One region of the Phyllobacterium sp. P30BS-XVII genome, then DNA from elsewhere that is predicted to be linked to it. Evidence: predicted binding sites of a transcription regulator. Region 1 holds the regulator's gene; the other holds the start of a gene.
What was found. Region 1 encodes PhoB, which activates phosphate uptake and scavenging genes when phosphate is short. Its sites were predicted from a motif close to TGTCATNNANCTGTCAT; they were not measured.
Positions count from the first base shown of each region.

Region 2: the regulator PhoB is predicted to act here: its motif matches at 4,024-4,040, upstream of ugpB (sn-glycerol-3-phosphate ABC transporter substrate-binding protein UgpB).

Region 1 covers NZ_JACGXO010000001.1:1,009,582-1,020,931, forward strand. The annotation lists gene FHW17_RS05020 (RNA polymerase sigma factor) at 1-241, opposite strand, end outside; gene FHW17_RS05025 (acid-shock protein) at 260-667, opposite strand; gene FHW17_RS05030 (substrate-binding domain-containing protein) at 1,064-2,110, shown strand; gene pstC (phosphate ABC transporter permease subunit PstC) at 2,251-3,717, shown strand; gene pstA (phosphate ABC transporter permease PstA) at 3,714-5,033, shown strand; gene pstB (phosphate ABC transporter ATP-binding protein PstB) at 5,096-5,869, shown strand; gene phoU (phosphate signaling complex protein PhoU) at 5,893-6,618, shown strand; gene phoB (phosphate regulon transcriptional regulator PhoB) at 6,633-7,319, shown strand; gene FHW17_RS05060 (VWA domain-containing protein) at 7,689-8,879, opposite strand; gene FHW17_RS05065 (GNAT family N-acetyltransferase) at 8,887-9,333, opposite strand; gene FHW17_RS05070 (MoxR family ATPase) at 9,334-10,173, opposite strand.
Region 2 covers NZ_JACGXO010000002.1:398,916-410,265, forward strand. The annotation lists gene ugpC (sn-glycerol-3-phosphate ABC transporter ATP-binding protein UgpC) at 1-820, opposite strand, end outside; gene ugpE (sn-glycerol-3-phosphate ABC transporter permease UgpE) at 827-1,675, opposite strand; gene ugpA (sn-glycerol-3-phosphate ABC transporter permease UgpA) at 1,687-2,577, opposite strand; gene ugpB (sn-glycerol-3-phosphate ABC transporter substrate-binding protein UgpB) at 2,643-3,953, opposite strand; gene pncA (bifunctional nicotinamidase/pyrazinamidase) at 4,102-4,701, opposite strand; gene nagA (N-acetylglucosamine-6-phosphate deacetylase) at 4,852-6,015, opposite strand; gene FHW17_RS07860 (SIS domain-containing protein) at 6,012-7,022, opposite strand; gene FHW17_RS07865 (GntR family transcriptional regulator) at 7,040-7,828, opposite strand; gene FHW17_RS07870 (N-acetylglucosamine kinase) at 7,821-8,708, opposite strand; gene FHW17_RS07875 (N-acetylmuramic acid 6-phosphate etherase) at 8,907-9,818, shown strand; gene FHW17_RS07880 (ABC transporter substrate-binding protein) at 9,853-11,112, shown strand; gene FHW17_RS07885 (sugar ABC transporter permease) at 11,284-11,350, shown strand, end outside.

The DNA of each region.
Region 1 (11,350 bases):
GCGTCACCCGGTGCAACCACGTATCAAATGTCGCGCGGCCGGACTGCCATTTGCCTGCCTGCCGCCAGAGCCTGACAAAGGCTTCCTGCGTTACATCTTCGGCCTCGTGCCTGTCGCCAAGCATCCGCACGGCCATGGCAAGCAGGCGCGGAAGCTTTCTCGATACCATGGTCCTGATGGCAGCGTCGTCGTGCTGACCGATCTGGACCAGCAGTTCTTCATCCGTCTTGCGATTGTCCAAGGCTTTGCACGCTTGCCGTTACTCCTGCGAACTGTCTGCAGCACCCTTCCTGTGCGGATGGCGTTCTTCCTTCGACAATTGTCCATCGGAATTCTTGTCGAGGCGCTCGAACCGCTTCTTCGATACAGTATCCATTTCTGCGGCATCGATGAAGCCGTCATGATTGGTATCGAGGCGATTGAAGACTGCCGCCGGGTCGCGCTTGGCATTCTTCGGTGCCGGGCGCTTCAGCCATTCCTCAAGCGACAGCTTGCCGTCCCCATCCGTATCAAGCTTGAGCAGCCGTGTCCGCGCCGCCGTCTGGTATTCGGCCAGCGAAATGGTGCCATCACCATTGGTATCAGCTTTTGGAGCCCCCACCGCGAAGGGTGCTGCCAAAGGCAACAACAGAACAGCAAGAAGGGCGGCTGTGCTTTTTGGTTTCATAGGAATTTCCTTTCGGGAGATTGTCATCTGTTTCAGGCTTAAACGGCAGGAGCAGGACAATCCGTCGCTTGCAATCAAGTTTTTTTGAGACCAGTGTCAGGGGACGGCGTTGTCCCCCCACGCAGTCGGGAGGCGCAACCTCTGCGGGTGTCGCAATTGAATGGCATGAACCTACTGGAATCGTTGATCTTCTCTTGAGAGCGCGAAGCTGTGCAAAGTGCATAGACGGTTAACTTGATGGTTTTAGAAGGATTTTTGATTCCGCGCCGGGCGCGGCTCGGGTGCAGACCGCGCTACAGAACTGTAACATTACTGTCATATGACTGTTATATTGGTTCTATAGACGGCAGACGACGTCGGAGGCGTCACACAGTTAATCCAACAGGAGCTGCTCCTATGAACAAGCTTATTTCCACCACTGCTCTGATTGCGATCTCCGTGATTGCCACGACAGTTGGCGCATCCGCTCGTGACCAGATTCAGGTCAGCGGTTCATCCACAGTGCTGCCATATGCCAAGATCGTCGCTGAAGCTTTCGGCGAGACTTTCCCCAAGTTCAAGACCCCGGTTGTTGAATCCGGTGGTTCGGGTGCCGGCATCAAGGAATTCTGCAAGGGCGTCGGCGAAAACACCATCGACATCGCCAATTCCTCGCGTCCGATCAAGGACACAGAGTTGAAGTCTTGCGTTGATGCAGGCGTCAAGGACGTTGAAGAAATCCGCATCGGCTATGATGGCATCGTATTTGCGACCGACATCAAGGGTCCAGATTGGGCTTTGGAGCCTAAGGACGTCTACACAGCACTTGCTGCACAGATCGTTGTTGACGGCAAGCTCGTTGCCAATCCAAACACCAAGTGGAATCAGGTCAACCCTAAGCTGCCAGCTTGGGACATCGCCGCTTACATTCCTGGCGAAAAGCACGGCACCCGTGAAGTCTTCGAAGAAAAGCTGATGACCGGCGGTTGCAAGGCAACTGGCGCTGCTGATGCCATCAAGGCTGCTGGCCTTGACGAAAAGGCTGCCGCTGCTGCCTGTATCGCAATCCGCAAGGACGGCAAGGCAATCGACATCGACGGCGACTATCCTGAAACACTGGCTCGTATCGATGCCAACAAGACAGGTGTTGGCGTATTCGGCCTCGCTTTCTACGAAAACAATGCTGACAAGCTGAAGGTTGCAACCGTCAACGGCATCAAGCCAAGCACGGAAACCATTGCTACAGGCAAGTATCCGGTTTCGCGCCCGCTGTTCTTCTACGTCAAGAAGGCACACCTCGGCGTTATTCCTGGCCTGAAGGAATATGTGGACTTCTTCCTTGCTGACCAGATGGTTGGTCCGGAAAGCCCGCTGGTAGAATATGGTCTGGTTGCTGCACCGGATGCAGAGCGTGAAGCTCAGCGCGCTGCCTTTGCCGCCGGCAAGACAATGGCTGGCAAGTAAGCCCCATAATTGGCGCGGTCGGGAATACCCGTCCGCGCCAGTTCTTCTTCAGGCGGTACGCTTTTGAATCTGGTCTTCTGTTATTCGACCGCATCCATGAGCTTGCGACCTAGTTTACAGGACAGATCGGGGAAGCGTTGATGTCCAGCTTGTTGGTTTTAGTGATTGTCATTGCGATTGGTATTGTCGGGTTTGTTCTCGGACGCCAGCGCGCTGTCCGCAAGGACGACAGAAGCATCAAGGCCCATTCCTTGCCGCATTATCACGGCTGGTGGGTTTTTCTGGTTTCGGTATTGCCAGCGGTTATCTTTATTGCAGTCTGGGCGGTTGCCTCGGGCTTCTATATCGAACATCAGGCGGTTGCCAGTTTGCCTGTTCACAACGACCAGAGCGTCATTGCCAGTCAAAGTCTTGAAATCGGCATGGTCAGCGGTATCGCGCGCGGCCTCAACAAGCTGACCGATCAGGAACGTGCAAATCTGCCAACGACCTTTTCCGAATTGCGTCCGCTTCTGTCCGAAAAGGGCGTTGCCCTTGCGACGGAAGGTCAGGATTTCATGATCCCGATCGCCATTCAATGGAACAAGAGCACGGCCCGCGCCAACAATATCGGTGCGGTTGTCGCCATTGTCCTTGCACTGGCCGGTGCTGTTTTCGGCCTGTCCGGCGTCAATGTTCGCACGCGGGCACGCAACAATGTTGAACGGATCATTCTCTGGGCACTGCTGGCCGCCTCGACAATCGCGATCCTGACAACGGTCGGTATCGTTCTGTCAATGCTGTTCCAGACAATCACCTTCTTCCAATCGGTGACGCCTTCCAGTTTCTTCTTCGGTACCGTATGGGACCCGCGTTTTTCCGCCGCTGGTGGCGATGCGACGCAGGGTCAGTTTGGTCTGATCCCGCTGCTTGCCGGTACGCTTTATATCGCGCTGGTCGCCATGCTCTTTGCGGTTCCGGTTGGTCTGTTTGCCGCAATCTACATGGCTGAATATGCCAGCCGCAGTGTGCGCTCGGTGGTCAAGCCGCTGCTTGAAGTGCTCGCGGGCATCCCGACGATTGTCTATGGCTTCTTTGCTCTTGTCACAGTCGGGCCGTTCCTGCGCGATCTCAGTGCGGCGATCTCGGGCGGTTATCCGTTCATCATGGCCCAGAGCGTACTCACCGCCGGTATCGTCATGGGTGTCATGCTGATCCCGTTTGTCTCGTCACTGTCGGATGACATTATCACCGCTGTGCCACGTTCCCTGCGTGATGGTTCGCTTGGTCTTGGCTCGACAAAGTCGGAAACGGTGCGCCGCGTCGTGCTTCCCGCCGCCTTGCCGGGCATTGTCGGTGCGCTGCTGCTCACTGCCTCGCGTGCTATCGGCGAAACCATGATCGTGGTTCTGGCTGCCGGTGTTGCCGCCAACCTCAATATCAATCCGTTCGATGCCATGACAACGATCACCGTCAAGATCGTCAACCAGCTGACGGGCGATCTGGAATTCAATTCACCGCAGACGCTGGTGGCATTCGCCCTTGGCCTCACCCTTTTCTTTATCACTCTGGCGATGAACATTTTCGCGCTTTACATCGTGCGTAAGTACCGGGAGCAGTACGAATGACCGACACAACTCTCAATCCTGCAACAACTGCTCCAGCCAAAGTGATCAGGCGCGACATTGGTCTCAAGCGCCGCTACGCTGCGGAACGCCGGTTCAAACTTTACGGCATCATAGCCATTGCCATCGGCCTGTTTTTTCTGGTTGCGCTGCTCTATTCGGTTATCTCGAACGGCTATACTGCCTTCTGGCAGACGGAGCTTAATCTTTCGGTCAAGCTCGACGAAAAGATCATTGATCCGACCAACAAACGCGCCACCGATCCGACGGTCTTGCTGACTGCGAACTATCCTGTTCTGGTGCGCAATGCACTGGCGGAAAAGCTCGGTGTCAGCCTTGATGACAAGCCCGGTATCCGTGAGTTGAGCAAGCTTGTATCCGATGGTTCGCGCAGCCAGCTGCGTGAACTGGTTGCCGGAAATCCGGCGCTGATCGGCACGACACAGAATCTGTGGGTCCTGACCGGCGGCGATATCGACTCCGCCTTTAAAGGCCAGATTGATCTGACCGTTGATCAGGCAAACCGCAAGGTTTCGGATCGTCAGGTCGCCTGGATGAACACCCTCAGCAAGGAAGGGGTGATGGCGCAGCGGTTTAACACTGGCCTGTTCACCTTCGGCGCATCGAGCCGTCCGGAAACATCAGGTCTTGGCGTTGCGCTGATCGGCTCGCTTTACATGATGCTGATTGTGCTCTGCCTTTCGCTGCCGATTGGCGTGGCCGCTTCGATCTATCTGGAAGAATATGCCAAGAAGAGCCGCCTGACCGATATTATTGAGGTCAACATCAACAATCTGGCGGCTGTTCCGTCAATCGTCTTTGGTCTTCTCGGGCTTGCCGTCTTCATTAACTTCTTCGGTCTGCCGCGTTCCGCCTCGCTGGTTGGTGGTCTGGTTCTGACCCTGATGACGCTGCCGACAATCATCATCGCGACACGCGCCGCCTTGCGCGCCGTGCCGCCATCCATCCGCTCGGCGGCGCTGGGTGTTGGTGCATCGAAAACGCAGATGGTGTTCCATCACGTGCTGCCGCTCGCTGCACCCGGCATCCTGACCGGGACGATCATCGGCCTCGCCCATGCGCTTGGCGAAACGGCGCCGCTGCTGCTGATCGGCATGGTGGCCTTTGTTGCCAATTATCCGGTCACGCCGCTTGATCCTTCGACTGCGCTGCCGGTGCAGATCTATATGTGGGCCAACGAGGCGGAACGCGCCTTTGTGGAACGCACGTCAGGCGCTATCATCGTGCTGCTTCTGTTTCTCGCAGTCATGAATATTGGAGCCATCATTCTGCGTCGCCGCTTTGAGCGGCGCTGGTAAAACGGGAGCGAACCATGAATCTGATGACAGAACGATCTCTCGAAAAAGCGGTAAACGACAAAATGAATGCACAGGTCAATACGATCAAAATGCAGGGCAAGGATGTCACCGTTCACTATGGTGAAAAGCAGGCCCTGTTTGGTGTCAGCCTCGATGTGCCTGAGAAGATGGTCACAGCGCTGATCGGTCCATCCGGCTGCGGCAAGTCCACCTTCCTGCGCTCGCTGAACCGCATGAATGACACGATTGAAGGCTGCAAGATCGGCGGCAAGATCACGCTCGATGAAGAGGATATCTACAATCCGAAGATCGACGTGGTTGAACTGCGCGCCCGTGTCGGCATGGTCTTCCAGAAGCCCAATCCGTTTCCAAAATCCATCTTCGAAAATGTTGCCTATGGCCCACGCATCCATGGCCTTGCCAAGAACCGGCACGAGCTGGAAGAAATCGTCGAGAAGAGCCTGCGCCGCGCCAGTCTTTTTGACGAGGTGAAGGATCGCCTGCATGAAGCCGGTACAGGTCTTTCCGGCGGTCAGCAGCAGCGCCTGTGCATCGCCCGCGCCATAGCGGTCAGCCCGGAAGTTATCCTGATGGACGAGCCCTGCTCGGCGCTTGATCCGATTGCTACGGCGAAGGTCGAAGAACTCATCGACGAACTGCGCCAGAACTACACCATTGTCATCGTGACCCACTCGATGCAGCAGGCCGCCCGCGTTTCGCAGCGCACGGCCATGTTCCATCTGGGTAATCTGGTCGAGGTGGGTGATACGGAAATGATGTTCACCAATCCGACGGAAAAGCGCACGCAGGACTACATCACCGGACGCTTCGGCTAATCACGGGAAACAGGGATAAAAAAATGACCGAGACGCAACACACCGTCCGTTCCTATGACGACGAACTGAAGTTCCTGACCCACAAGATTGCCGAGATGGGCGGCCATGCGGAACGCATGGTCGAACAGGCCGTCACCGCCATGGTGAATTCCGATAATGCGCTGGCCCAGCGCGTTATTTCCGATGACCTCATTCTTGATGCCGGACAGCGCGAGATTGACGAGAAGGCCATCACCATCATCGGCAAGCGCCAGCCCATGGCAATTGACCTGCGCGAAATCATCGGTGCCATCCGTATTTCGTCCGATCTCGAACGGGTTGGTGATCTGGGCAAGAATATCGCCAAGCGCGTTGTTGCCGTCACCGATACGCGTCAGACGCTCTCCGTCTATCGCGGTCTGCAGACCATCGCCGAACTCGCCCTGACACAGCTCAAGGATGTGCTCGACGCCTATGCGACGCGTTCCGTGCAGCAGGTCAATATTGTCCGCGAGCGTGATGACGAAATCGATGCGCTCTACACATCGTTGTTCCGCGAACTTCTGACTTACATGATGGAAGATCCGCGCAACATTTCTGCCTGCACGCACCTTCTCTTCTGCGCCAAGAATATCGAGCGCATCGGAGACCATGCGACGAATATTGCTGAAACGGTCTACTACATCGTGACGGGTGCGCAGCTTCCAGCCGAACGGCCCAAGGAAGACCAGACCCACAGCATCATCGTTGATGAAGCCAGACAGCCTTAATCAGGAATCCAGCAATGGCGATAGCTCCCAAAATCACAGTTGTCGAAGACGAGGAAGCGCTCAGCGTCCTTCTCCGGTACAATCTTGAAGCCGAAGGCTATGTCGTCGAGACAATCGCACGGGGCGACGAGGCCGAGATCGCGCTGCGTGAAAAAGTGCCTGACCTGCTTATCCTCGACTGGATGCTGCCGGGCCTTTCCGGCATCGAACTCTGCCGCCGCCTGCGGGCGCGGCGCGAGACGGAAATCCTGCCGATCATCATGCTGACAGCGCGTGGCGAAGAAAGCGAACGGGTGCGCGGTCTGGCGACGGGTGCTGATGACTATATGGTCAAGCCGTTCTCGACCCCAGAACTGCTCGCCCGTATCAAGGCCATGCTGCGCCGGGTCAATCCGAGCCTCCTGTCGCATGTGCTGAGTTTTGGCGATCTGAAGCTTGATCGCGAGCAGCACCGGGTGTTCCGCAAGGAACGCGAGTTGAAGCTTGGTCCAACCGAGTTCCGTCTGCTGGAATTTTTGATGCAATCACCAGGCCGGGTTTTCTCACGCGGTCAGTTGCTGGACAATGTCTGGGGCGCTGACATCTATGTGGATGATCGCACGGTTGACGTCCATGTCGGACGGCTGCGCAAGGCTATCAATATTGGCCGTTCGATCGATCCGATCCGCACTGTGCGCGGTGCCGGTTATTCGTTTGGTTGATGGGTTTAAAATAGCTGTACAACGTGTGGTTCGTGGTTCGGCATAACAACCCATGAGGGACAGTGAGGATGCAAGGCTAATCGCAGAGATTGCAGTACATGGCTTCCCTTAACCTCAATCCCTCCGCGTCATCCTCGGGCTTGACCCGAGGACCCACGGCTAAGAAGCTCAAAACGAACTCGGAGCTGGGCGCTATTTAATTATGGGTCCTCGGGTCAAGCCCGAGGATGACGGAGATTGGGAGCTACAGGGAGTCAAGTTCTGCAATCTCTGCGATTAGCTTGCATCCTCACTGTCCCTCATGGTTGTTATGTCGAACCACGAACCACGAACCACGAACCACGAACCACGTCCCCTACCGCTCACAACCTAATCCCTGCGCGAAAGCTCCCGTGTTGCCTGTTCAATACCGGCAAGGGTCATTGGGTACATACGATCAGCGAAAATCTTGCGGACCATTGCGGTTGAGGCGGTGTAGCCCCAATACTGTTCTTTTGATGGGTTGAGCCAGGCGGCATTCTTCCAGTGATCGAGAACGCGGCTAAGCCAGATGGCACCGGCTTCCTCATTCCAGTGTTCGACCGACCCACCCGGATGGGACACTTCATAGGGCGCCATGGCGGCATCGCCGACGAAGATCACCTTGTAGTCAGGTCCATATTTGTGGATCACATCAAGCGTCGGAATCTTTTCCGCATGGCGGCGGCGATTGTCCTTCCACACGCCCTCATAGAGGCAATTGTGGAAATAAAAATACTCCATGTGTTTGAATTCCGAGCGCACGGCGGAGAACAGCTCTTCAGCGATCTTGATGTGCTCATCCATGGAACCGCCGACATCGAAAAACATCAGCAACTTGACGTGATTGCGCCGTTCCGGGCGGGTCTGCACATCGAGATAGCCGTGCTCGGCTGTGGATTTGATGGTGCCCGATAGATCAAGCTCGTCATCCGCGCCCTCACGCACCCAGCGGCGCAGGCGTTTCAGCGCGACCTTGATGTTGCGGGTGCCAAGCTCCACACTGTCATCAAAATTCTTGAATTCGCGCTTGTCCCAGACCTTCACCGCGCGGCCATGGCGGCCCTCATCCTGACCGATCCGCACTCCTTCCGGATTATAGCCATAGGCGCCGAACGGCGAGGTGCCAGCGGTGCCAATCCATTTTGACCCGCCCTGATGCCGGCCCTTTTGCTCTTCCAGCCGCTGGCGCAATGTTTCCATCAGCTTGTCAAAACCGCCAAGTGCCTCAATCAGCTTCTTCTCTTCTTCCGTGAGATGTTTTTCGGCAAGACGCCGTAGCCATTCTTCAGGGAGATTGGCAATGTCGATACCATTCTCGCCGGTCAGGGATTCCAGTCCCTTGAACACATGGCCGAAAACCTGATCGAAGCGGTCCATATGCCGCTCATCTTTTACCAGTGCCGAGCGGGCGAGATAATAGAACCCCTCGACATCGTAGCTCACCAGCCCGGCATCCAGTCCTTCAAGCAATGTCAGATATTCCCGCAGCGATACGGGAATTTTTGCAGCTTTCAGTTCAAGAAAGAAGGGAATGAACATGAGGTGATTATACCATTTTCAGATATTCAATGAATGGGGTCAGTTCACCGATGCGGTCATAAAGTTTGCGGGCCGTTTCGTTGTCATGGGCAGTGGTCCAATAGACGTATTGCGAGCCAACCTTTGTCGCCTCGACATGAACAGCCTCGATCAGCGCGCGGCCAATGCCCTGACCGCGTATGTCAGGGTCGGCGTAAAGGTCCTGCAGATAGCAGGTATCGGCGATGGTCCAGCAGTGGCGATGAAAAAGGTAATGCGCAAGACCAACAGGCTTGCCGTCAAGCTCGGCGAGAAAGCCGCGATATTCGTGTTCGCCGCCGGAAAGCAGCCGCTTGAATGTCGTCTGATAAACGTCTTCGGCTACGGATGTTTCGTAGAACGTCAGATAGGCTGTCCAGAGGCGACGCCATTCGGGTTCATCGGCTTTCTCGATGGGACGGATGATAATAGTCATCTAGCCCTGCCGTCTTGCCATGAAGGCGAGCCGTTCAAACAGATGCACGTCCTGCTCGTTTTTCAGCAAGGCGCCATGCAGTTTGGGCAGCGCGTTCTTGGGATCGGCGCGCAGATCCTCCGGTGCGATGTCGTCGGCAACGAGAAGCCTGATCCAGTCCAGCGCTTCGGAAGTGGAGGGTTTCTTCTTCAGCCCCGCGACGTCGCGGATCTCGTAGAATTGGGTGAGGGCGGCACGAACAAGATTTTGCTTGATGCCGGGATAGTGAACTTCGATGATTCTGGTCAGCGTATCCACGTCGGGGAAGCGGATATAGTGGAAGAAACAGCGGCGCAGGAAAGCGTCGGGCAGTTCTTTTTCATTGTTTGAAGTGATGATGACAATTGGCCGATGGACGGCGCGGATTGTTTCGCCCGTCTCGTAAACATGGAATTCGTTGCGGTCGAGTTCCTGCAGGAGATCATTGGGAAACTCGATATCGGCCTTGTCGATCTCATCGATCAGCAGCACAACCTTTTTGTCGGTCGTAAAGGCATTCCACAACTTGCCCGGTTTGATGTAGTTGGCGATATCGTTGAATTTGGCATCGCCAAGCTGCGAATCGCGCAGACGGCTGACCGCATCATATTCGTAGAGACCTTGCTGGGCCTTGGTGGTGGATTTGACGTTCCACTCGATCAGTTCCAGATCAAGCGCCGCAGCAATCTGCCGGGCAAGCTCGGTCTTGCCGGTGCCGGGTTCACCCTTGACCAGCAGCGGGCGTTCCAGCGCAATCGCCGCATTGACCGCCACCATCAAATCCTTGTCGGCCACATAAGCCGCTGTTCCTTCAAACCGCATCGCATTCCCTTTCATGATGGGCAAAGAGTAGGGATGTGACGCGGCGAGGGCAAGAGAGAGCAATGCAGTCGTTCGGGAGGGGGTACCAATGGGTTGCAAAACGATTGTTGCGCCCTTCGACAAGCTCAGGATGAGGGAGAGTGGTGGGATGCAAAGATAATCGCAAAGGTTGCAGAACTTGACTCCCCCGCAACCCACCCTACCGCAACCCACCCCATTGCCGCCCCACCGTCATCCTCAGTCCTCGGGTTTAACCCGAGGATGACCCGAGGACCCATGTTGATAACTGCTGAGTATCGGTTTCGTTTATTCTCCTTAGCCGTGGGTCCTCGGGTCAAGCCCGAGGATGACAGTGGGGTAGATTGCGGTGGGATGGGTTGCTGGGGAGTCAAGTTCTGCAATGGTGAAGATTAGTTTTGCAACCAAACCACCCCCTCATCCTGAGCTTGTCGAAGGGCGCAACAACGGTTTTGCAAATTTCCCTCTTTACCACGCCCGCTTTTGCGTCTGGCTATTGAGGTGGGAAAGACGGGCGATCCAAAGGGGAACGCGGAAGTCTTGGTATTGGTAGTGCAGTCATGCGTTCCCCGGAGATTTTCCTGTTTCAACCAAGAAAATAACCGGATCACCCGTCCCGATGACTGGTTTTACCCTTGTGAGATAAAACCTTTCCCCTGCGGTTGGTTTCTCCCCGCAGGTGAAATCACCGATCCTTTCCTGACTTCAGAAAGTTTTCCGGAGCATTCCCGCCGGAAAGGACACCATCAGAATAAGCGAGCTGGGATGGTGTTGGATAAGTTGGTGTGATTTTTTTGAAAATAGGTGGTTGCATGATTGTTGTGCGTGGTTCGCCCTTCGACAGGCTCAGGAGGCTCACCATGAGGGAGAGTGGAGATGCACGACAATCGCAAAGGTTGCAGAATAAAGGTTGCAGAATATAGCTCCCGATATCTCAACCCGCTCCGTCATCCTCAGTCCTCGGGTTAAACCCGAGGACTGAGGATGACGGAGAAAGGGTTGCAGGGAGCCAAGTTCTGCAACTATTGCGCTGCACCTTCAACTATTGCGCTGCACCTTTATGTGCTGCAATCTCTGCGATCAGCCTTGCATCCACCCAATCTCCCTCATGGTTGTTATGTCGAACCATGTATCATTATTCTGCCAGGTTTCATCCTCA
Region 2 (11,350 bases), on a different contig from region 1:
TGATTGCATCCTTGTCGGTCACCGCCAGACCCTGCGCCCCGATCCGGGTGCCGTCTTTCAGGATCAATCCCGAGCCGTCCGATGTCACCGGAATAAGGTTCATTGGCGGTGCGCCGATGAAACTTGCCACGAATGTGCTGGCTGGCTTTTCGTAGATATCCAGTGGCGCGCCAATCTGTTCGACAGCACCGGCATTCATGACCACAAGAATATCGGCGAGCGTCATCGCCTCCAACTGATCGTGGGTGACATAGACGCTGGTCACACCGAGCTGGCGCTGCAGGTTCTTGATTTCGACACGCATCTGGCCGCGCAGCTTGGCGTCCAGATTAGAAAGCGGCTCGTCAAAGAGGAACACTTTCGGGTTGCGCACGATGGCACGGCCCATGGCCACGCGCTGGCGCTGGCCACCCGATAATTCCTTGGGGCGGCGCTCCAGAAGATGCGTGAGTTCAAGTGTTGCGGCTGCCTCACGTACACGCTTGTCAATCTGATCCTTCGGCATGCCACGATTGCGCAAACCGTAAGCCATATTGTCATAGACTTTCATATGCGGATAAAGCGCATAATTCTGGAAGACCATGGCAATGTCGCGCTCGGCTGGCCCGAGATCATTGACGACCTTGTTGTCGATCTTGACCGTACCGTCAGTGATCGATTCCAGTCCGGCGATCATGCGCAGAAGCGTCGATTTCCCGCAGCCTGAAGGGCCAACAAGCACGCACAACGCGCCGTCCTTGATTGCGATGTCGACGCCTTTTACCGCCTCGACGGCTCCGGCATAGACCTTGCGGACATTTGTAAGTTCAACACTTGCCATGTGAAATCATTTCTCCGTTTCGACCAGACCGCGCACGAACCAGCGTTGCATCAGGACAACGACGAGGACCGGGGGGAGGATGGCCAGAATGCAGGTCACCATCACCAGATGCCATTCGGTATCGGCATCGGCGAAGGAAATCATTTTGCGCAGACCGATGACGATGGTTGTCATGTCATTGCGATTTGTCATCAGCAGCGGCCAGAGATATTGGGTCCAGCCGTAAATGAAGAGGATGACGAACAGCGCTGCGATATTGGTTTTCGACAGGGGCAACAGGATGTCTTTAAAGAAGCGCCATGGGCCAGCACCATCGACACGCGCCGCCTCGACCAGTTCACCCGGTATGGTCATGAAGAACTGGCGGAACAGCAGCGTTGCCGTTGCCGATGCCATGAGTGGAACCGTAAGGCCCGTATAGGTGTCGATGAGACCGAGATCGACCATGACCTTGTAGGTTGGCAGGATGCGCACTTCGACCGGAAGCATCAGTGTGATGAAGATCAACCAGAAGAAGATCATGCGACCGGGGAATCGGAAAAACACGATGGCATAGGCTGACAGAATTGAGATGATGATCTTGCCGACGGCAATTGCCAGCGCCATGATCGTTGTGTTGATGAGCAGGCGGCCGACACCGACGCCGCCGATACGGCCAATGCCACCGAAAAGCGCCGTTGTATAATTTTCCCAGAAATGCCCGCCGGGCAGCAACGACAGCGGCGGCCGCATAATGTCCTGCAGCGACTGTGTTGATGCGATAAAGGCGTAGTAGATCGGGAAGGCCACGATCAGGATGCCGATAATCAGGACGATATGGGCAACGATACGGCTGATGGGATTGTTCTGGATCATGTCTTTTCCCCTCAGCCGTAATGAACTTTGCGCTCGACATAACGGAACTGGATCGCCGTCAGACCGATAACAATGACCATGAGGATGACTGATTGTGCCGCGGAGTCGCCGAGGATCAGATTGACGAAGCCGTCATTATAAACCTTGTAGACCAGTGTCTCCGTTGCCTTGCCGGGGCCGCCGCCCGTAACGGCGTGGATGATGCCGAATGTGTCGAAGAAGGCGTAGACGGTGTTGACCACCAGAAGGAAGAATGTTGTCGGGGCAAGCAGCGGGAAGACAATGGTCCAGAAACGCTTGGTTTCACCCGCGCCGTCAATGGCGGCGGCTTCGATCAGTGATTTTGGAATCGACTGGAGTCCGGCAACAAAGAACAGGAAGTTGTAGCTGATCTGCTTCCAGGCCGCAGCGGCAACCACGAGCAGCATTGCCTGACCGCTGTTGAGCAACGGGTCCCAATTGTATCCGGCAGAGCGGAGCATATAGGCAAATGTGCCCATGGATGGATTGAACAGGAACAGCCAGAGCATACCGGCGATGGCCGGAGCCACCGCATAAGGCCAGATCATCAGCGTGCGGTAAATGCCTTTGCCACGGATGACCTTGTCGGCCATGACGGCAAACATCAGGGCAAAACCCATGGCGATCACGGCTGTGGCGATGGAGAAGACAACCGTCACCTGAAGCGAGTTCAGGTAGTTGGGGTCATTGAGGATGCGTTTGAAATTTCCAAGCCCGACAAACTGGGTTGAAAGGCCAAATGGGTCTTCCCGCAGGACCGACTGACGGATGGCCTGGGACGCTGGCCAGTAGAAAAAGACAATCGTGATGGCGAGCTGCGGCGCCAGCAGCAGATAAGGCAGAAATTTGTTTGGAAAAGTGACGCGCGTTGACGATGCCATGATTGCCCCTTTTGAAAATTATCCCGCCCGCTGGGAATGCGGACGGGATGTTTATGAATAGGCGCTTACTGGCCGTTAGCCTGTTTGATGGCCGCATTGCCGCGCTTGACGGCATTGTCGAGGGCCTGCTGGGCAGTCTGCTTGCCGGAGAGCATGTTTTCGAACTCTTCGTTCTCGATATCACGCACCTGTGGCAGATTTGGCAGACGCACACCCTTGGAGTTCTCAGTCGGCGCCTTACCCATCATCTGCTTGATTGGAATTTCGCGGGCAGGGTTCTTGTCGTAGAAACCCGACTTCTTGGTTTCCTCGTAAGCAGCAAGCGTTACCGGCAGATAGCCCGATACCTGATGCAGGCGGGCCTGAATGTCGGTGCGCGACAGGAAGGTGAAGAAGGCTGCTACGCCCTTATATTCCGCATCGGTCTTGCCGCCGAATACCCAAAGGCTGGCGCCGCCGGGTGTTGTGTTCTGCGGCGCACCCTTGGCATCGGGCTCATAGGGAAGCTGGCCCGTGCCGTAGTTCATGCCAGATTTGACCACGTCGCCGAGGCCGCCTGACGATTCAGTGAAGATACCGCATTCGCCCGACAGGAACAGCGGCTTGGCTTCCGAGGTGCGGCCGCCATAACGGAATGTGCCGTCCTTGGCCAGATCAGCCAGTTCCTGGAAATGCTTGACGAAGAGCGGTGCATTGATCTTCAGCTCGACATCGGTTCCGGCAATGCCGTTTTCATTGGTGCCGTAGGACAGATTATTCCATGCGGCGAAGTTTTCCGTGTGAATCCATGTCAGCCATGTGGAGGTGTAACCGCATTTGGCCGCGCCGCTGGTCTTGATCTTCTTGGCTGCTTCCCAAACCTCGGGCCAAGTCTTGGGCGGGTTATTTTCGTCAAGTCCTGCCTTCTTGAAGATATCCTTGTTGTAATAAAGGATCGGCGACGAACTGTTGTAGGGGAAGGACAGCATGGTGCCGTCTGGCTTGGAATAATAGGCAACGATACCCGGCAGATAGAGGCTCTTGTCGAACTTTGCGCCACCCATGGAGAGGATGTCGGCAACCGGTTTGATAGCGCCTTCAGCGCCCATCATGACGCCCGTTCCAGCGTCGAAAACCTGCATGATGTGCGGCGCCTGTTTGGCACGGAACGCGGCAATGCCCGCATTCAGTGTTTCGGGATAGGTGCCCTTGAATACAGGAACCACCTTGTATTCGCTCTGGCTCTCGTTGAATTCCTTGGAGAGGGTTTCAACAACCTCGTTGTTGGCGCCAGTCATGGCGTGCCACCAGCTGATTTCGGTGAGGGCGAAAGATGAGGTGGAGGATGCAAGGATAAGCCCGAATGCGAGGCTTAGCGAAGTGCCGCGAAATGTCATATGTGTCTCCCATAATGAGGCGTCATCTAGAGTGCGCTTACGGGCACTATCCTCATTATGTGACAGAGAAACAACAATTTTATAACGTTGGCCTAAAGTCTGACGCCGAGCCTGTGGAAAAAATGCGCAGCTGTTCACTTTTTGTCGGTCAGATCAGGGTAACACCGGCATTGCGCATTTTTGTGACCATGGCGGCAAGCGACCCGCCCATGTCGATGGCACGGCTGGCATCGAGCAGCACGTCGGCCGAAAAACCGTGGCTTACGGCATCCAGCGCCGAATAGGCGACACAGTAATCCGTGGCAAGCCCGACAAGGGTTACATTGGTGATTCCGCGTTCACGTAAATAACCGCCGAGCCCGGTTGGGGTCTTGCGGTCATTTTCGAAAAACGCCGAATAGCTGTCGATGTGCGGGCGGAAACCCTTGCGGATAATGAGTTCAGCTTTAGTCCAGTGCAGATCGGAATGAAACTCGGCGCCCGGTGTGCCCTGAATGCAATGATTGGGCCAAAGGGTCTGATCACCATAGGGCATTTTGATCGTATCGAAAGGTGCCTTGCCGGGATGGGTGGAGGCAAAACTGGAATGGCCCGCTGGATGCCAATCCTGTGTGAGGATGACATGATCGAACCGGACGATCAGCTTGTTGATGATTGGGACAATCTCGTTGCCGCCATCCACTGCCAGCGTACCGCCCGGGCAAAAATCATTCTGCACGTCGATGACAACAAGCGCATCTTTGGCCATTTCACTTCTCCGATTGCCTGGAGATGGTAAGTATCGCCAATCGGAGAAAGCCGTCAACTCGGGTGGTGATTGTGGGGGCAGACTTGTTGTGTTTGGTTGTTATGTCGAACCACGAACCTACACCCCCACAGGGAAATGCAACGAACGCAGCTACATCCGCGCGTAATGCACATCACCATCAATCCACACATGATCAACATCAAGCGCATTATCAAGGTGAACAATATTGGCGACATAACCTGCGCCGATCCGCCCGTACTGATGATCGATGCGGATGCTTTGCGCTGGATAAAGCGAGGCCATGCGCAGGGCTTCATCGAGATCGAGCCCAAGTTCGCGATGCACGAAACGAACAGCTGAAATCATATCAAGATCAGCACCGGCCAGCGTACCGTCTTCCAGTGTCAGGCGCCCGCCCTCACGCCGGATTGTCCGGCCATTCAGCGTAAAGGTGGTAATGTCAGTGCCAATCGTCGACATGGCATCGGTGACGAGAAAAATCTTCGCCGGACCATTTTTCGCCCGTAGGGCAATTGCCATGGAAGCCTTGTCCACATGGAAGCCGTCGGCGATCAAACCTGCTGATAATTCGCCTGATTCCAGAACAGCCCCGACAACACCCGGCGCACGATGCCCGAGCTGGCTCATGGCGTTGAAAAGGTGTGTTGCCATGGATGCCCCGGCTTCCCTGGCCGCGATCGCGATTTCATAGGACGCGCCGCTATGGCCGATGCTGACAATAACGCCCGCATCCACCATGGCCTTGATTTTGTCCGTGGGAACGGTTTCCGGCGCGATCGTGGTCAGCAGAACCGGCAGTTCCTGAACTGCCTCAATGATGGCAACGAGATCGCTGTCTTCCATCGGGCGGATAAGCGCCGGGTCGTGCGTGCCCTTGTGCGATACGGAAAGGTGGGGGCCTTCAAGGTGGAGACCGATAAATCCCGCCACCTTTTCCTGTGCCGCCGCCTTGCCCGCTGCAATCGCTGCATTGGTGATCTCTGGTGTATCGGTGATCAGGGTTGGCAGCAGTGCAGTCGTGCCAAACGCCACATGCGCCTTGCAGATCGTCCTGATTGCCTCCACCGTCGGACCGTCATTCAGGAGGACACCACCGCCGCCATTCACCTGAATGTCGATGAAACCGGGCACCAGTTTGCCGCCCTGCATTTCGACGCGCCTGATACCGGCGGGAATATCCGCTTCGACCAGGATGCCGGAGATGATGCCCTCATCAACAAGGATGGCGGAACCGGTGTGCCAGTCTTCGCCGTCGAAAATGTCGGCGCCGGTCAGTGCATAGGCAGTGCTCATATTGTTTCAGTCACTTTTCTCAAATGCGGTGGCTCATCCGGATTAAGGCCGCGGCTGCGGGCAAATTCCTCAACGAAAGCATAGAACGAAACCAGCAGGGTCAGCGGGTCAGTGAGCGGATGCGACGTTGCGATGAACGGCAAGGCGGTTGCCTTTGACGGTTTGGCAGACGTGAGGAACACGGCGGCTTCCTGCTCGGCCAGGCGGTCAGCGGCTTCAACGAGCGAATCTTCAGCTGCATCGCGTGTTGCCAGCACCAGAACAGGGAAGTCCTTGCCGACAATGGCCTTTGGTCCGTGCATGACTTCCGCAGCGGAGTAGGATTCCGCATGCATGGCGCTGGTTTCCTTGAACTTTAGCGCGACTTCGTTGGAGACGGCAAAAGACGGTCCACGGCCCAGCACGAACAGGGAGTTTTCACCCTTCATCGCAGCACCAAAAGGCGACCAGTCGCAGCGGATCGCTGCGGCAAGTGCTTTGGGAAGTTCGTCAATGGCCGTCAGAAGTTCTTCGTTCTGGGTCCAGTGACCGATCAGGGCGAGGCCCGCTACCGCCGAACTGACAAAGGTCTTGGTGGCTGCAACGCTGCGTTCCTGTCCGGCCAGAATATCGATAGCAAGATCGCTGGCATAGGCGAGATCGGAATTGATTTCATTGGTGATAGCGAGCGTCAGCGCACCGCTTTCGCGTGCGGCCTTGGTCATGCTGACAATGTCAGGGCTTTTACCGGATTGAGAAATGGAAAGCGTTGCGGCGCTTTCCAGCTTCAACGTCACACCGTAAATGGAGGCAATTGAAGGCCCTAGCGAGGCAACCGGAATGCCTGCGGTCAGTTCAGTCGCGTATTTCAGGTATGCCGTAACATGATCGGACGAGCCGCGCGCAATGGATGCGAGGAAGGGCGGGTTTTTCTCGCGCAGTTTTGCACCCGCATTGGCCAGCGTATCGCGGGATGCATCGAGAAACCGTGCTGTCACATCCGGGATGGACAGGATTTCCGCGCGCATGAGTGTTCCGTTGGTGGTCAAAGTACTGCTCCTGAAATTTCCGAGGAGTCGCCGAGCTTCAGCTCCGCGACGAATTCATAGGCGTCCGCCCGGTAAATCGATCGGGTGAACTCGATCACTTTTCCTGATTCAAGATAGGATATGCGTTCGATGTTGAGGCTGGCGGAACCGGCGGGAACCTCTAGCAGCTTGGCATCGGCCTCTTTCAGGATCGCCGCCGAAATGCGCTGGATAGCGCGGGCCGGGCGATTGCCGCCTTCCGCAAGCACCGCATAAAGCGAGAGTGTCACCAGTTCCGGATTGGGCAGGACATGAATGGACAGGGCGGCGCGTTCAATGGCCATGGGCGTATCATTGGCAACCCGCAAACGGCTGATCCGCGCAACCTTCTCGCCGGATGACAATCCGAGCGTGACCATCTCTTCCGGCGATGGCGCATAAATGCCGCGATCAAGCCAGGTGGAACGGACGATCATGCCGCGCCGCGCCATATCTTCGGTGAAGGATGTGAGATGCGAAAGCGATTGCTCGACCCGTTCGGAACGGGGCGCGACAAATGTGCCTGATCCATGCCGCTGAACAAGCAGCCCAGTGTTCACCAGACCCTGAACAGCTTTACGGACAGTGACGCGCGAAATATCGGCGATGGTGGCGAGTTCCCGCTCCGGCGGCAATGCATCGCCCGGTTGCAACATGCCGTCACGCACAGCCGTTTCAATCAGCCGTTGCAGTTTGACATAGAGCGGACCGCCGCTGGTGGAGTTATCATTGAGCGTCGGCAGGATATCGATCAGACCGTCAGCCATGCACCGCCTCCTTGCTTGCGGACGCGAAATTCTTCACGGCCAACTGTACGGCACCTGTCAGCGCATCGTTCAGCGGTTTTTGCAGTTTTGCCCTGTAGCGGGCGGAAAGGCGCTCTTCGAACAATGCACCAAGGCCGCCAATCAGCGACAGGCGCTCTTGCCCTGCAGGCATGATCGCATCCAGACCTTCTTCAATCTGTGTCGCTGCTTTCTGCAGGATAGCCAGTGCCACCGCATCGGTATTGGCGGCATAATCAAAAACCAGAGGAGCGAAGCTGCCAAAATCGCTGGGGCGAGCCGAATGGGCAAATTCGACGATGTTGTATGGGCTGTTTTCAAAACGTGCCATGACGCTGTCTGTCAGTGGCGAGGCAGGATGAACGCGGTCATGGGCCAGCAGCGTCTCTTCAAGAAGGTCGCGACCAATGCGCGCGCCGCCGCCAAGATCACCAACCTTGAAGCCCCAGCCTCCGGCAAAACGAATATCATTGCCTTCGCGTGTGATGAAGAAAGACCCCGTGCCAATGATAACGACGGTGCCGTCATTGTCGCCGAGCGCACCCTGCAGCGCGATCACGCCATCCGATGCAACCAGAGAGCGCTGAAAGGGTAGGGTTATCTGCAGCTTCGCGCCATTGCCGCCAACAATGGCCCCGGCAAGTCCGAGAACTGCGGCTGTGGATGAAATCGCAGCATGATCAATACCGGCGTCGGTAAAGGCAGCGCGCGTGGCGTCGAGAATATTCAGACGCGCAGTCTCCATGTCGGTCATGATATTGGCCGAACCGCTCTTGCCGGTGCCCAGAACATGGCCGTTCATATCAGCCACGGCTGCCCTGCAGCCCGTTCCACCACCATCAATTCCCAGGAGATATGTCACATCAATTGCCCTCCGAAAAATAGAATACCAATAAAATACCAATAGCCAAGCGTTAATTCCATGTTTTTTCCACTTTTAATTATCATATTGATTTTATTATCAAATTTAGTTTATGCAAAAATCAGTTCAGGATTTTTTTAAGAACTGCTGGACAAGTGGTATTTTTTTGGCATTAATTATCGCAATGAGGAGAGGCGAGTGGTGGTAACCCGTACCGAGCAACGCAACGACAAGGCATCCGGACTGGACGAGCGATCGCCAGAAGATGTTTTGCGTTTGCTGCACGAGGCGCAAATCGAGGCTGCGGCTTCGGTGGCGCGCGCAACGGATTCCATCGCCAAGGCCGCATTGCTGGCCGCCGAGACTCTGGCCGCTGGCGGGCGTATCGCCTATGCCGCTGCGGGCAGTTCCGGCTTGATGGCCCTTGCCGACGCGCTCGAATTGCCCGGCACCTACGGCATTGCCCCTGACCGCGTGGTCATTCTGCTGGCGGGCGGTATTGAAAGCCTCAATCGTCTTGCAGGCAGCTATGAAGATGATGTCGAACAGGCTGCCAGAGATATCGCCGATACCAACCTTGGCCGTGGCGATTGCCTGATTTCCATTTCCGCCAGCGGCACCACGCCCTATGCGCTTGCAGCGATCGACGAAGCCAAGCGGCGCGGGCTGAAAATCATTGCCATTGCCAATAATCCTGATGTGCCGCTTTTCGCGCAGGCTGATGTTGCCATCATGCTGGAAACGCCGCCGGAAATCGTCGCCGGGTCAACCCGGATGGGAGCAGGGACTGCGCAGAAGATTGCGCTCAACCTCCTGTCGACGCTGATGGCCGTGCATCTCGGCCATGTGCATGACGGCTATATGGTCAATCTCGTTGCCGACAATGAAAAGCTGCGCGAGCGCGCCGCAATCATCGTTTCGGCCATCGGCGCCTGTGACATCGCGCACGCAAAGCAGCATCTGGCCTCATCTGGCGGTTCGGTGAAATCGGCCATTCTGCTGGCCGCCGGAGCCGCCAATGCAAAACAGGCATCACACATTCTCGAAGGCAATCAACAGAGGCTACGCCCGGCGCTTTCGGAACTCAAAGGGAGCCTCGGCTCTCGTTAACGGCACTGCTCAAAGGGTGCAACAGGAGACTAAAATGGGAAGCACGACTTTAAAAACACTGCTTATGGCAACCAGCGTGCTGGCTTCGGCCGGTTTTGCTCATGCTGCGGATACCACGCTGACAATCGAAAGCTGGCGTACCGACGATCTTGCCATCTGGCAGGACAAGCTCATTCCGGCCTTCGAAGCGAAGAATCCGGGGATCAAGATCAAGTTCGCGCCAACACCGCCAACCGAATATGATGCTGCTCTTGGCGCCCGCTTCGATGCAGGCAGCGCCGGTGATATCATCACCTGCCGTCCTTTCGACAAGTCGCTGGAACAGTTCAAGCGCGGCAATCTGTCGAGCCTGAAGAGCCTTCCGGGCATTGAAAACTTCTCTCCGGTTGCCAAGGCCGCCTGGAGCACGGACGATGGTTCCGACACGTTCTGCGTGCCGATGGCCTCGGTTATTCACGGCTTCATCTACAACAAGGATGCCTTTGACAAGCTGGGCATCACTGTTCCAACGACGGAAGCTGAATTCTTCGCCGCTCTCGACAAGATCAAGAAGGACGGTACCTACATTCCGCTCGCCATGGGCACCAAGGATCTCTGGGAAGCCGCAACCATGGGCTACCAGAACATTGGTCCAAACTACTGGAAGGGTGAAGAAGGCCGTACTGCGCTGATCAAGGGTACGCAGAAGCTTACCGATGCGGATTGGGTTGCGCCTTACAAGACACTGGCCAAGTGGAAGGATTATCTCGGCGACGGTTTCGAAGCCCAGACCTATCCGGACAGCCAGAACCTGTTCACACTCGGTCGCGCTGCAATTTATCCTGCCGGTTCGTGGGAAATCTCGCTGTTCAACACACAGGCCCAGTTCAAGATGGGTGCATTCCTGCCACCGGTCCAGAAGGCTGGCGACACCTGCTACATCTCTGATCACGCCGATCTTGGCGCAGCGATGAATGCGAAGAGCAAGAATCCGGAAGCCGCCAAGAAGTTCCTGTCATGGGTCGCTTCGCCTGAGTTCGCCGACATCTATGCCAATGCGCTGCCGGGCTTCTTCAGCCTGTCGTCGACACCGGTGAAGATGAAGGACCCGCTGGCGCAGGAATTCGTGTCATGGCGCGAAAAGTGCAAGCCAACGATCCGCTCGACCTATCAGATTCTGTCGCGTGGCAAGCCGAACCTTGAAAACGAAACCTGGGTTGAATCGGCCAATGTGATCAATGGCACCGACACGCCAGAAGTTGCAGCCAAGAAGCTGCAGGACGGTCTCGACAGCTGGTACAAGCCTGCGAAATAAGCAATCCGATGTCGGGATGGCGCATGCCGTCCCGGCATTTTCTTTATCGCGAGCAGGTTTTGTCGATCTGTTCCGGATATTGCGATTATTGTCGCCCATTCATTTGACCAACGGCAGTCGTGGACCGGTTTTCCATAACCAACAAATCAAGAAGCAGGGGTTTGCGATTTAATGAGCACGGCCGACTATACCCAGTCTGACACGGGTCAGGACAAACGCACACGGCGCTGGCACATCC